2 regions of the Mesorhizobium sp. WSM4833 genome follow, and region 2 is predicted to be linked to the other one. Evidence: riboswitches for the same ligand, from Rfam matches in the RefSeq annotation. Region 2 holds a riboswitch; the other holds the start of a gene.
What was found. A riboswitch is a leader RNA that binds a small molecule or an ion and turns the genes downstream of it on or off. The one in region 2 is predicted to bind cobalamin.
Positions count from the first base shown of each region.

Region 1 (5,257 bases), on a different contig from region 2:
GTATTTCGCCATGTCGAAGCCGGCGGCGTCCAGCATGCCGCGCACGGCGCGCATAAAAGGATCGGGGCCGCAGCAGAAAATCTCGCGCTCGCGGAAATCGGGCGCCAGCAATGGCAGCCGGATCGCGTCGATGCGGCCCATATGGCCGAACCAGCCCTCGCGGCTCGACCGCTCCTCGATCATGAAGCCGAGCGACAGCCCAGGCATGCGGCTGCCGAGCAGTTCGAGCTCCTTGCGGAAAATGATCTCTTCCGGGCGGCGCGCGCAGTTGACGAAGCCGACATCGGTCCATGGCGCGCAGTCGTTCAGCCAGCGCAGCATCGACATCATCGGCGTCACGCCGGAACCGGCCGAAATGAACAGATATTTGGCGGCCGGGTGGCTGTGCAGCGAGAAGTCGCCGGTCGGCCCATAGGCCTTGACGTGCGAACCGGGCGTCAGATGGTCGAACATCCAGCGCGTACCGGTGCTGCCCGCCTGCGCCTTGACCGTCACCGCGATCGAGAACGGCCGCGACGGCGAGGACGACAGCGTGTAGGTGCGCATCAGCGGCCCGTCCGATGTCGGCAGTTCCAGAGTCACGAACTGCCCCGGTTTGTAGCGGAACCAGGTCTGGTTGTCGGAGCGGAAGGTGAAGGTCTTCACGTCAGGCGCTTCGTCGCTGACGCCGATCACTTCCAGCACCTGCAGCCTGTCGTTCCAGGGCGTCATCTGGTCGAGATGGCGATAGAGGCCAAGGTCCGTCATCGCATTCATCCTCTTGTCCCCTGGGCTAGGCGACGCTGCGCAGGGCCGGCCGGCCGCCTTCGGCAAGGCGCGGCCCGATGAACGACGCGTACCACTCGACGAACTGGATCACGCCGCCCTCATGCAGCTCCGAATAGGGGCCTGGTTCATAGGCCGGCGACAGGATCCCGAAGGCGTTTTCCTCGACGATGCGGCGGTCCTGGTCGTTGGTCTCGGTCCAGACATGGGTGAGTTCAGCGAGGTCGTAGTCGACGCCTTCGACCGCATCCTTGTGGACGAGCCATTTCGTTGTCACCGCGGTTTCCGTGGCACTGATCGGCAGCACGCGGAAGGTAACGGCGTGGTCGCCGAGGATATGGTTCCAGGTCGTCGGATAGTGATAGAGCAGCAAGGAGCCGATGCGGTCGGTTGAAACGCTGTCGGACAGGTTCTTCTGGACCGCCCGTTTTCCCGTCATGGTGTAGCTGACGGCATCGCGCAGCAGCGGCGCGCGGGTGGCGCGGTACTGCCCTGCCGGATCGATGCGGAATTTGCTCGGCAAGCCTGATGCCTCGCATCTGGCCCAGTGTGCGACCATTTCAGGGTCGCTGTCGGCGCCATGGACGCCGGTTATGGTTGGAGCCTCGGGGAAGGTCTTGCACAACTCGGGATGATTGGCGGCGCAGTGGTAGCACTCGCGGTTGTTTTCCCAGACCAGCTTCCAGTTGCCCTTCTCGACGATCGTGCTCTCGAAGGCGATCTTTGCTTCACGCAGCCGGTGCGGCAAAAGATAGGGTTCGATCATCGCCCGCATCGGCGCGAAATCTGCCGGTTCCTTGGCCAGGCAGATGAAGATGTAGCCGCCGACGCTCTCGCAGGCGACCGGCTTCAGGCCGAAATCACTCTTGTCGAAACCGTCGGCCATCTGGCGGGCAAACAGCAGGCGGCCGTCCAGCTCGTAGGTCCACTGATGATACGGGCAGACGAGCTTTGCCGCGGTACCCTTCTCCGTGTTGCACACGCGGCTGCCGCGATGGCGGCAGGAATTGTGGAAGGCGTTGATCTTGCCGTGCTGGTCGCGGACAAGGACGACCGGATAATCGCCGACCTGCACGGTGATGTAGCTGCCCGGCTTCGGCAGTTCGCAATCATGGCCGATGAACAGCCAGTCGCGATACCAGATCAGCTCCATGTCGAGCTTGAAGTAGTCCGGATCGGTGTAGAAGGGCTGCTCCAGCGAAAAGCCTTGCCGGCGCCCCTTCAGGAGCCTCAGCATGTCGTTGCGGATATCCATGTCCTGTCCTCGTTCCTAAGGACTGAACTGGTGGTGACGGAGGAAGGATTGAAACGCAGGCCGGCTGTGTGCCGGACATGCGCTATCCACCTCTTGACCGCCCACCGCGATCAGTCGAGTCTAAAAATCTCGGGCTGGTTTCCGGGCTCTGGAGTTGTCCTTGCGGACCATCGCGACACCTTCCCAGGCGGTTGCCCAGTGGTCTCCCGTTGCGACTTGAACTCCACCACCGTTGCGGGGGCAGCGCCGGATTCTGACCGGCTTCCCAATTCTCCGCCTCGTCGTCACGAAGCGGCACCTGAGATGGTATGATCTAACCACGATCGCGGGCGCGCCGTCGGCATGAAAACGACATCGTATCCATGCGGCGCGACACGGCATGCGAAACGCTACTGCAGATCGTCGCGGGCCGAGATCCCACCTCCCGGGCGGCCATTTGCCGGCTGCGATCTTCCCGAATCCGACCCTTCGCGGGGGTCAAAAAAGGTTAATGGTTTCGAAAAGTGACTATTAGCTCGCCCTAAAATCGAACCGAACGGTTCGTTTCTGTTGACGGTGCGTGCAGGACGGTGTGAACGCTGGGCCTCTGAAACAGTCGGTGATCCATCAGGTGGCTACAGCTAACGCACTGATATGAAGAAGAAAAATGCATCCTTAGATTCCATTGGCACAATTTCAAGGTGTGGATTCATGGTCCACACGGAACAACTTCGTGATTGGAAAAGACGACCTTGCCCTCCCACATCGGGGCTGTCCGAACGACGCGATTTCATTTCCAAGACACGCCGCTAGACGGACGGAAAAAAGACGATACTGGAGTACCAAAAATGAAAAAGATCATTCTCACTGCCGCAGCCCTTCTGGCCATTTCCGGCAGCGCCTTCGCTGGTAGCGACCACTACGGTTCCAACGCCGCGGCAGCCACTGCTGTCGACAGCTCGTACACCGCTTCGACCAAGAAGTCGGAACCGGCTGCTCAGGCGCCTGCCCAGGGTGCTGACCGCAACCTCTTCGGCAACAACTAACAGCCGATTCCCAGTTTCCCGGTCGACGGCGGGCTCGCCCGCCGCCCTGGCGAAATTCAGACATTCAGGAGTATTCAAGATGAACAAGATCCTCATTGCTGCCGCCGCCGTTCTGGCCATCACCGGCAGCGCTTTCGCGGGCAGCGACAACTACGGTTCGAACGGCCCGAACCAGCCTGCCGCCGCTGTGGACCAGTCGTACACGGCTTCCACCAAGACCTCGGAACCGGCTGCCCAGACGCCCGCTCAGGGCAGCGACCGTAACCTCTTCGGTCGCTAACAACCAATTTCGCAACCGACGGCAGCTGTGTCTGCCGTCCTGGCGAAATCCAGAATTCAGGAGACTAAAATGAACAAGATCCTTATTGCTGCCGCCGCCGTTCTGGCCATCAACGGCAGTGCCTTCGCCGGCAGCGACAACTTTGGCTCCAATGGTGCCAATCAGCCTGCCGCCACGACTTCGGTCGACAGCACGCGCACCTCTTCGGTACGCAACACCGGCTCGCCGGTCTACAAGCTGCTGAACTCGTCGGGTGACACCACCCAGAAGTCTGCTCCGCAAGGTGCCGACCGCAACCTCTTCGGCAACAACTAACAACCGAAGTCGATCTCCAAGTCAAAGAGCGGCGGGCCCGGCCCGCCGCTCTTTTTTGTGCCTGACACGGTAATTGCGGTTAAGCCGCCTTTGCTTCCACTTCATGCAACGCGAAAGAACGTCCATCCGCGTCGAAGATATGCAGGTCCTCGCCATTGGCGCTCAGCCGCAATGTCGAGCCGCGCTTGACCTCGACATTGCCGGGCAGCTTGGTCACCAGCGGCAGATCGGCGCGGCCGATGTCGACATAGACAAGCTGCACCTCGCCGAGTTGCTCGACATAGTCGACCGTCCCCTCGAACAGATAGTCCGCGCCGCTGGCGATGATCAGGTCCTCCGGCCGCACGCCAAAGCTCACCGCGGCGCCCTTTGCCGAAGCCGGCGTCGCAATCGGCACGGTCGCCTTGCGTCCGCCGACATGGCTGACGACGGTCGGGTTTCCGGTCTTTTCGATGGTCGCCGGCAGGATGTTCATGGCCGGCGAGCCGATGAACTGGGCAACGAACAGATTGCCGGGCTTCTTGTAGAGGTCCATCGGCGTGCCGACCTGCTCGATATGGCCGTCCTTGAGCACCACGATGCGGTCGGCCAGCGTCATCGCCTCGACCTGGTCGTGGGTAACGTAGATCATGGTCGTGTTGGGCATCGATTCCTTGAGCTTGGCGATCTCGATGCGGGTGGCGACGCGCAGCGCGGCGTCGAGGTTCGAAAGCGGCTCGTCGAACAGGAACACCTTCGGATTGCGCACGATGGCGCGGCCGATGGCGACGCGCTGGCGCTGGCCACCCGACATCGCCTTGGGCAGGCGGTCGAGATATTTGGTCAGCTGCAGGATCTCGGCGGCCTGGCGCACGCGGCGGTCGATCTCGGCCTTGTTCTCTTTGCCGATCTTCATCGAGAACGCCATGTTGTCGTAGACGGTCATGTGCGGGTACAGCGCGTAGGACTGGAACACCATGGCGATGCCCCGCTTCGACGGCGGCACGTCGTTCACCACTTCGCCGGCTATTCTGAGTTCGCCGGAGGTGATTTCCTCGAGCCCGGCGATCGACCTCAGCAATGTCGACTTGCCGCAGCCCGACGGGCCGACGAAGACGATGAACTCGCCCGACTTAATATCGAGGTCGATGCCGTGGAGAATGTTCAGATTGCCGTAGGACTTCTTCACTTGTCTTAGCGTGACATCGGCCATTGGTTTCCTCCAGTGATTGGAAATTCAGTCGAGACGCCCGAACCAGGCGCCGTAGCCGCCAAGCTCGATGGAACCGCTGCTCGCCTGCCCCGAAAATCCGTGCCCGGGCAGAGGTTGCAGCGATCGGCCGCCAAGGTCAACCTTGGCCCGCCCGGCTCCCAGATTGAAGACGCAGACGATCTGCTCGTTGCCTGCGCGGCGCGTGAAGGCCACGGTATCTCCCTCACTTTCGATGAAGGTGATGTCGCCCTTGGCCAGCGCCGGATGGGCACGCCGGAAGCTGAGAAAGCGCCGGTAGTGCTCGAGCAGCGAAGCCTCGTCGCCCTGCTGGACATTGACCGCTTGCGCCAAATGCTTGGCCGGCACCGGCAGCCAGGGTTTTGCCTGGGAGAAGCCGCCATTCTTGGCGCCGCCGTCCCACACCA
Region 1 covers NZ_JBVVQG010000005.1:84,148-89,404, reverse strand. Annotated here, with positions in the region: gene AC0L2D_RS11135 (FAD-binding oxidoreductase) at 1-747, opposite strand, end outside; gene AC0L2D_RS11130 (aromatic ring-hydroxylating oxygenase subunit alpha) at 773-2,020, opposite strand; cobalamin riboswitch at 2,136-2,337, opposite strand; gene AC0L2D_RS11125 (DUF680 domain-containing protein) at 2,848-3,045, shown strand; gene AC0L2D_RS11120 (DUF680 domain-containing protein) at 3,125-3,325, shown strand; gene AC0L2D_RS11115 (DUF680 domain-containing protein) at 3,395-3,640, shown strand; gene AC0L2D_RS11110 (ABC transporter ATP-binding protein) at 3,720-4,832, opposite strand; gene bglA (beta-galactosidase BglA) at 4,857-5,257, opposite strand, start outside.
Region 1: it holds a riboswitch for cobalamin, as region 2 does, so the genes downstream of both, AC0L2D_RS11130 (aromatic ring-hydroxylating oxygenase subunit alpha) here and AC0L2D_RS01655 (DUF1636 family protein) in region 2, are expected to answer to the same signal.

Region 2 (5,257 bases):
CGAGATGAACTGGCAGCGCGCGTCGTCGCGCAGGAAGGTCATCACCTCGACCAGATCGCGCGGCTCGACATGGATGGTGAGTTCGCCATAGGCGATATCAGCCTCGTTCACGCGGCCGATCAGCTTCTCGCCGAGATAGTTCGACAGTTCGCTCAGGGATGCGGTCATGGATTTACCGTTCGATCGTGCCGGTGCGGCGGATCTTCTTCTGCAGGAGAAGAATGCCGTAGAGCAGCGCTTCGGCGCTCGGCGGGCAGCCGGGCACATAGATGTCGACCGGCACGATGCGGTCGCAGCCGCGCACCACCGAATAGGAATAGTGGTAATAGCCGCCGCCATTGGCGCAGGAGCCCATCGAGATGACGTAGCGCGGCTCCGGCATCTGGTCGTAGACCTTGCGCAGCGCCGGCGCCATCTTGTTGGTCAGCGTGCCGGCGACGATCATGATGTCGGACTGGCGCGGAGACGCGCGTGGCGCGACACCGAACCGCTCCGAATCATAGCGCGGCATCGAGGTGTGGATCATCTCGACCGCGCAGCAGGCGAGGCCGAACGTCATGAACATCAGCGACCCGCTGCGCGCCCAGGTGATGAGCGCCTCGGTCGAAGTGACCAGAAAGCCCTTGTCGGCCAACTCATTGTTGATCTCGAGGAAGAAGGGATCGTCCTCCCCCACCGGCCTGCCGGTGTTGGGATCGATGATGCCCTTGGGCTTCGGCGCGACGAGGGTGCCTGAACTGTCGTTCAATCCCATTCCAGCGCTCCTTTTTTCCATTCATAGGCAAAGCCGATGGTCAGCACCGCCAAAAAAACCATCATCGACCAGAAACCGAGCATTCCGATCTTCGAAAACGACACCGCCCACGGAAACAGGAAGGCTACTTCCAGGTCGAAGATGATGAACAGGATCGACACCAGGTAGAAACGGATGTCGAACTTCATGCGGGCGTCGTCGAACGAGTTGAAACCGCACTCGTAGGCGGAAAGCTTTTCGGGATCGGGATTGCGGTAGGCCACCAGGAAGGGCGCGGCCAGCAGCGCCAGGCCGACAACCAGCGCCACGCCTATGAACAGGACGATGGGCAGGTATGAGCTCAAGAGTGCGTTCATGCTCGGCTTTCCGTTGGCGCCAATCCACGTTGATTACAGCACCGGACCCTAATGCGGAAGCGTGACAGTTTAACCGCTGAACCGTTTTAAGGGCCTATGCTGCAACGCGGCGAGGGTTAGCGCAGCACTTCCAGCGAAGCAAGTCAAACCTTGTTCAAAACATCGACCTGGACGGCATATCGCGGCAAACTGGTCCGATCCGCTCCTGTTTGATTTCCTTCGCTTTTTACTCCACTTTTCTCTCCTGACATGGATGCCGCCAAAACCCTGCTAGCATGGGTTGGAATCAGCCATTCGACCCTCGGTCAAAACACGTCAAAGTGATACCTGCATGAAGGAAAAGATCTCGCTCCCGATGGCCCGGCGCATCGCCCTTGCCGCCCAGGGGTTCCTCGATCCTCGCCCGACCGGCACGCCCGACCGCCGGCATTTTGCCCGCACGCTCTCCCGCACCGGCCTATTGCAGATCGATTCCGTCAGCGCGGTGGTGCGCGCTCATTATATGCCGCTTTATTCGCGCCTTGGCCCCTACCCGCTCGCTCTGCTCGACAACGCGGCCGTGACGCGCAAGCGCATGGTTTTCGAATATTGGGCGCACGAGGCCTCCTTCCTGCCGGTCGAGACATACCCGCTGATGCGCTGGCGCATGCAGCGCGCCGAGCGGGGCGAGGAAATGTATCTGGGTCTCGCCAAATGGGGCCGCGAGCACGCCGCCTACATCGAAGAGATCTACCGCGAGGTCGCCGAACGCGGCCCGATCGCCGCTTCCGCGCTGGAGGGCCAGAAAGGTTCGGGCGGCTGGTGGGGCTGGAGCCATGCCAAACACGCCTTCGAATGGCTGTTCTGGGCCGGCCGCATCACCACGGCGCACCGCCGCGGTTTCGAGCGCTTCTATGACCTGCCCGAGCGCGTGCTGCCGCAGGCGATCCTCGATCTGCCGGTGCCGACGCCTGAGGACGCGCACCGCGAATTGCTGCGCATTTCCGCCCGCGCCCACGGCGTGGCGACTTCAGGCGATTTGCGCGATTATTTCCGCCTGTCGCCGGCCGATATGAAAGGCCGGTTGGAGGAACTGGTTGAAACGGGCGAGTTGCTGCCGGTGCGTGTCGAAGGCTGGGACAAGCCGGCCTATCTTCACCGGGACGCCCGTCTGCCGCGCAAAGTCGAGGCCCGCGCCTTGCTGGCACCCTTCGATCCGGTCGTCTTCGAGCGCTCGCGCACCGAGCGGCTGTTCGATTTCCACTACCGCATCGAGATCTACACACCTGCCGACAAGCGGCAGTATGGCTATTATGTCCTGCCGTTCCTGCTCGGCGACAGGATCGTGGCACGCGTCGACCTCAAGGCCGATCGCCCGGCCAGCATACTGCGCGTCCATGCAGCCTATGCGGAGCCCGGTGCGCCGCCTGAAACCGCTGCGGAGCTGTTCGAGGAATTGAAGCTGATGCAAGGTTGGCTCGGGCTCGAACGCATCGAAGTGACGCCTGCCGGGGATTTGGGGCCGGCGCTGGCCGACATAGCCGTGTCGTAAGCTCGCGTTGACACCGCCGCCCGCAAAAGCCTAAATCCGGTTCCAGATGGTCCCTTGCCCGCAACGGCAAGGGCTAAGAGGGAATGCGGTGCGGGGCAAAATCCCAAATCCGCGGCTGTCCCCGCAACTGTAAGCGAAGAGCCAAGGCCGAAAACCACTGGGAATTCCCGGGAAGGCGGCTACCCAAGGCGATGACTCGCGAGCCAGGAGACCTGCCGTCTGCGACTGTAGAATCCGATCGCCCGGCGGGTTTCCGGGCAAGGAGCCCGATCTTTGGACCACGACAGCAGTTTTTCGGCTGGCACAGCGGATATTTCGTCCGGCCATGATGATGCCTTGGCCGGCGTCACCATCATCGTCTGCGGCTCCTGCCGCAATGAGACCGGCTCCGACGCTCATCCCCGCGCCGGCGAGTTGCTGACGGACGACACGCGCCGCGCCGCCGCTGGCGACGATATCCGCATCCGCAGCGTCGAATGCCTTGGCAATTGCAAGCGGCGCCTCAGCGCCGCGATCCTGCGCGACGGCTGCTGGAGCTATGTCTTCGGCGACCTGACCGCGACCAGCGGCGCCGACCTCGTGACAGGCGCAAAGCTCTTCGCCACCTCGAAAGATGGCCTGATCCCGTGGCGTGGCCGCCCCGATAGCCTCAAGCGCGGCCTCGTGGCCCGCATTCCACCCATCGACATGCTGAAGGATTGACCATGACCACTTCCGTATCCCGCGTTCCCTGCACCGTCGTCACTGGCTTCCTCGGCGCCGGCAAGACGACGCTGGTCCGCCATCTCCTGGAAAACGCCGGCGGCAAGCGCATTGCCATCATCGTCAACGAATTCGGCGACATCGGCATCGACGGCGAGATTCTCCAAGGTTGCGGCATCGATACCTGTCCGGAGGAAAACATCGTCGAACTGGCCAATGGCTGTATCTGCTGCACTGTCGCCGATGATTTCGTCCCGGCGCTCGACCAAATCCTGTCGCTGACGCCGAAGGTCGACCATATCCTGATCGAAACCTCGGGCCTGGCACTGCCCAAGCCGCTGGTCCAGGCCTTTCAGTGGCCGAGCGTGAAAAGCCGGGTGACCGTCGATGGCGTCATCGCCGTGGTCGACGGGCCGGCATTGGCCGAAGGCCGCGTCGCCAACGACATGGAGGCCCTCCAGGCGCAGCGCGCCGGGGACGAGACGCTCGACCACGACGATCCGGTGGAAGAACTGTTCGAGGACCAGATCGCCTGCGCCGACCTGATCATCCTGTCGAAGAGCGACCTGATGGACGCCGCCGGCACCGCCCGCGCCAATGCCATCATTGGCGAACACTCCGCCCGCGCAGTGAAGATCGTGCCGACCTCGCATGGCAAGGTCGATCCCTCCGTGCTGCTCGGGCTCGGTCTCGCCGTCGAGGACGACATCGAGAACCGCAAATCCCATCATGACGGCGCCTTCGACCACGAGCATGACGACTTCGACACCTTCATTGTCGACATAGCCTCGGTCGCCAATCCCGATGAACTGGCAAAACGCGTCGCCACGGTCGCAGAAGAAGAGAACGTGCTGCGTGTAAAAGGCTTCGTCGAGGTCGGCGGCAAGCCGATGCGGCTGTTGCTGCAGGCCGTCGGGCCGCGCGTCAATCATTACTATGACCGTGCCTGGACCGCTGAGGATGACCGCCGTTCGCGCCTCGTCGTCATCGGCCTGAAGCGGCTGAACCGTCCGGCGATCGAGCGTATACTCGCCGGCTGATTTCGGACACGGGTCGCGATGCACATCCTCACCACGACATCCGCCTCGCTCGACGACCTCGCCGAGCCGGTCGATCTGCGGCAGACGCCGGCGGATATCGTGGCGCTGTCCTTCACCGACAGCGACCTCGCCGGACTGGCGGCAGCGTGGAAGGCCGACGCCGACCGCCTGCCCTCGATGCGGCTGGCCGCACTGCGCGACCTGCGCCATCCCATGTCCGTCGACCTCTGGGTCGACAGCGTCGCCCGCCATGCCAAGATCATCCTCGTGCGCATCCTCGGCGGCTATGACTGGTGGCGCTACGGCTGCGACCAGCTTGCCTCGACCGCCCGCGAACGCGGCATAAAACTGGCGCTGCTGCCCGGTGAATGCCGCGACGAGGATCTGCGCCTGATCGAAGCCTCGACGCTGCCGCGCGAGGAGTTGGACGGCCTGCTCGACTATTTCCGCGAGGGCGGCCCGGCGAATATGAGCGCACTGGTGCGGAAATTGGCGCGGCTGGCGGGGTCGGATGCGGAAGTTATCGGCCCGGTGGTGGTGCCGAAAGCTGGTTTTTACGTGCCTGGAAGTGGAGTTGTGGAGAAGCGGGACTTATCGAATGCTGGCGCTTACAACGTCAACGCTCCTATCATCCCCATCCTGTTCTATCGCTCGATGCTGCTGGCCGCCGATGTCGCGCCCATCGATGCGCTTGTTGAAGCGCTGCGGCAGCGCGGCATCGACCCAGTCCCGATCTTCGTCTCCAGCCTCAAGGACCCAACCTCCCTCGCCTTCGTGGAAACAGCACTGACGGCGCTGAAGCCCGCCGCCATCATCACCGCGACCGCTTTCGCCTCAGGCGCCGAACCCGGCATCGAAACGCTGTTCGACCGCG
Region 2 covers NZ_JBVVQG010000001.1:324,361-329,617, forward strand. Annotated here, with positions in the region: gene AC0L2D_RS01635 (NADH-quinone oxidoreductase subunit C) at 1-168, opposite strand, end outside; gene AC0L2D_RS01640 (NuoB/complex I 20 kDa subunit family protein) at 173-754, opposite strand; gene AC0L2D_RS01645 (NADH-quinone oxidoreductase subunit A) at 745-1,110, opposite strand; gene AC0L2D_RS01650 (winged helix-turn-helix domain-containing protein) at 1,442-2,641, shown strand; cobalamin riboswitch at 2,672-2,875, shown strand; gene AC0L2D_RS01655 (DUF1636 family protein) at 2,915-3,343, shown strand; gene cobW (cobalamin biosynthesis protein CobW) at 3,346-4,383, shown strand; gene cobN (cobaltochelatase subunit CobN) at 4,402-5,257, shown strand, end outside.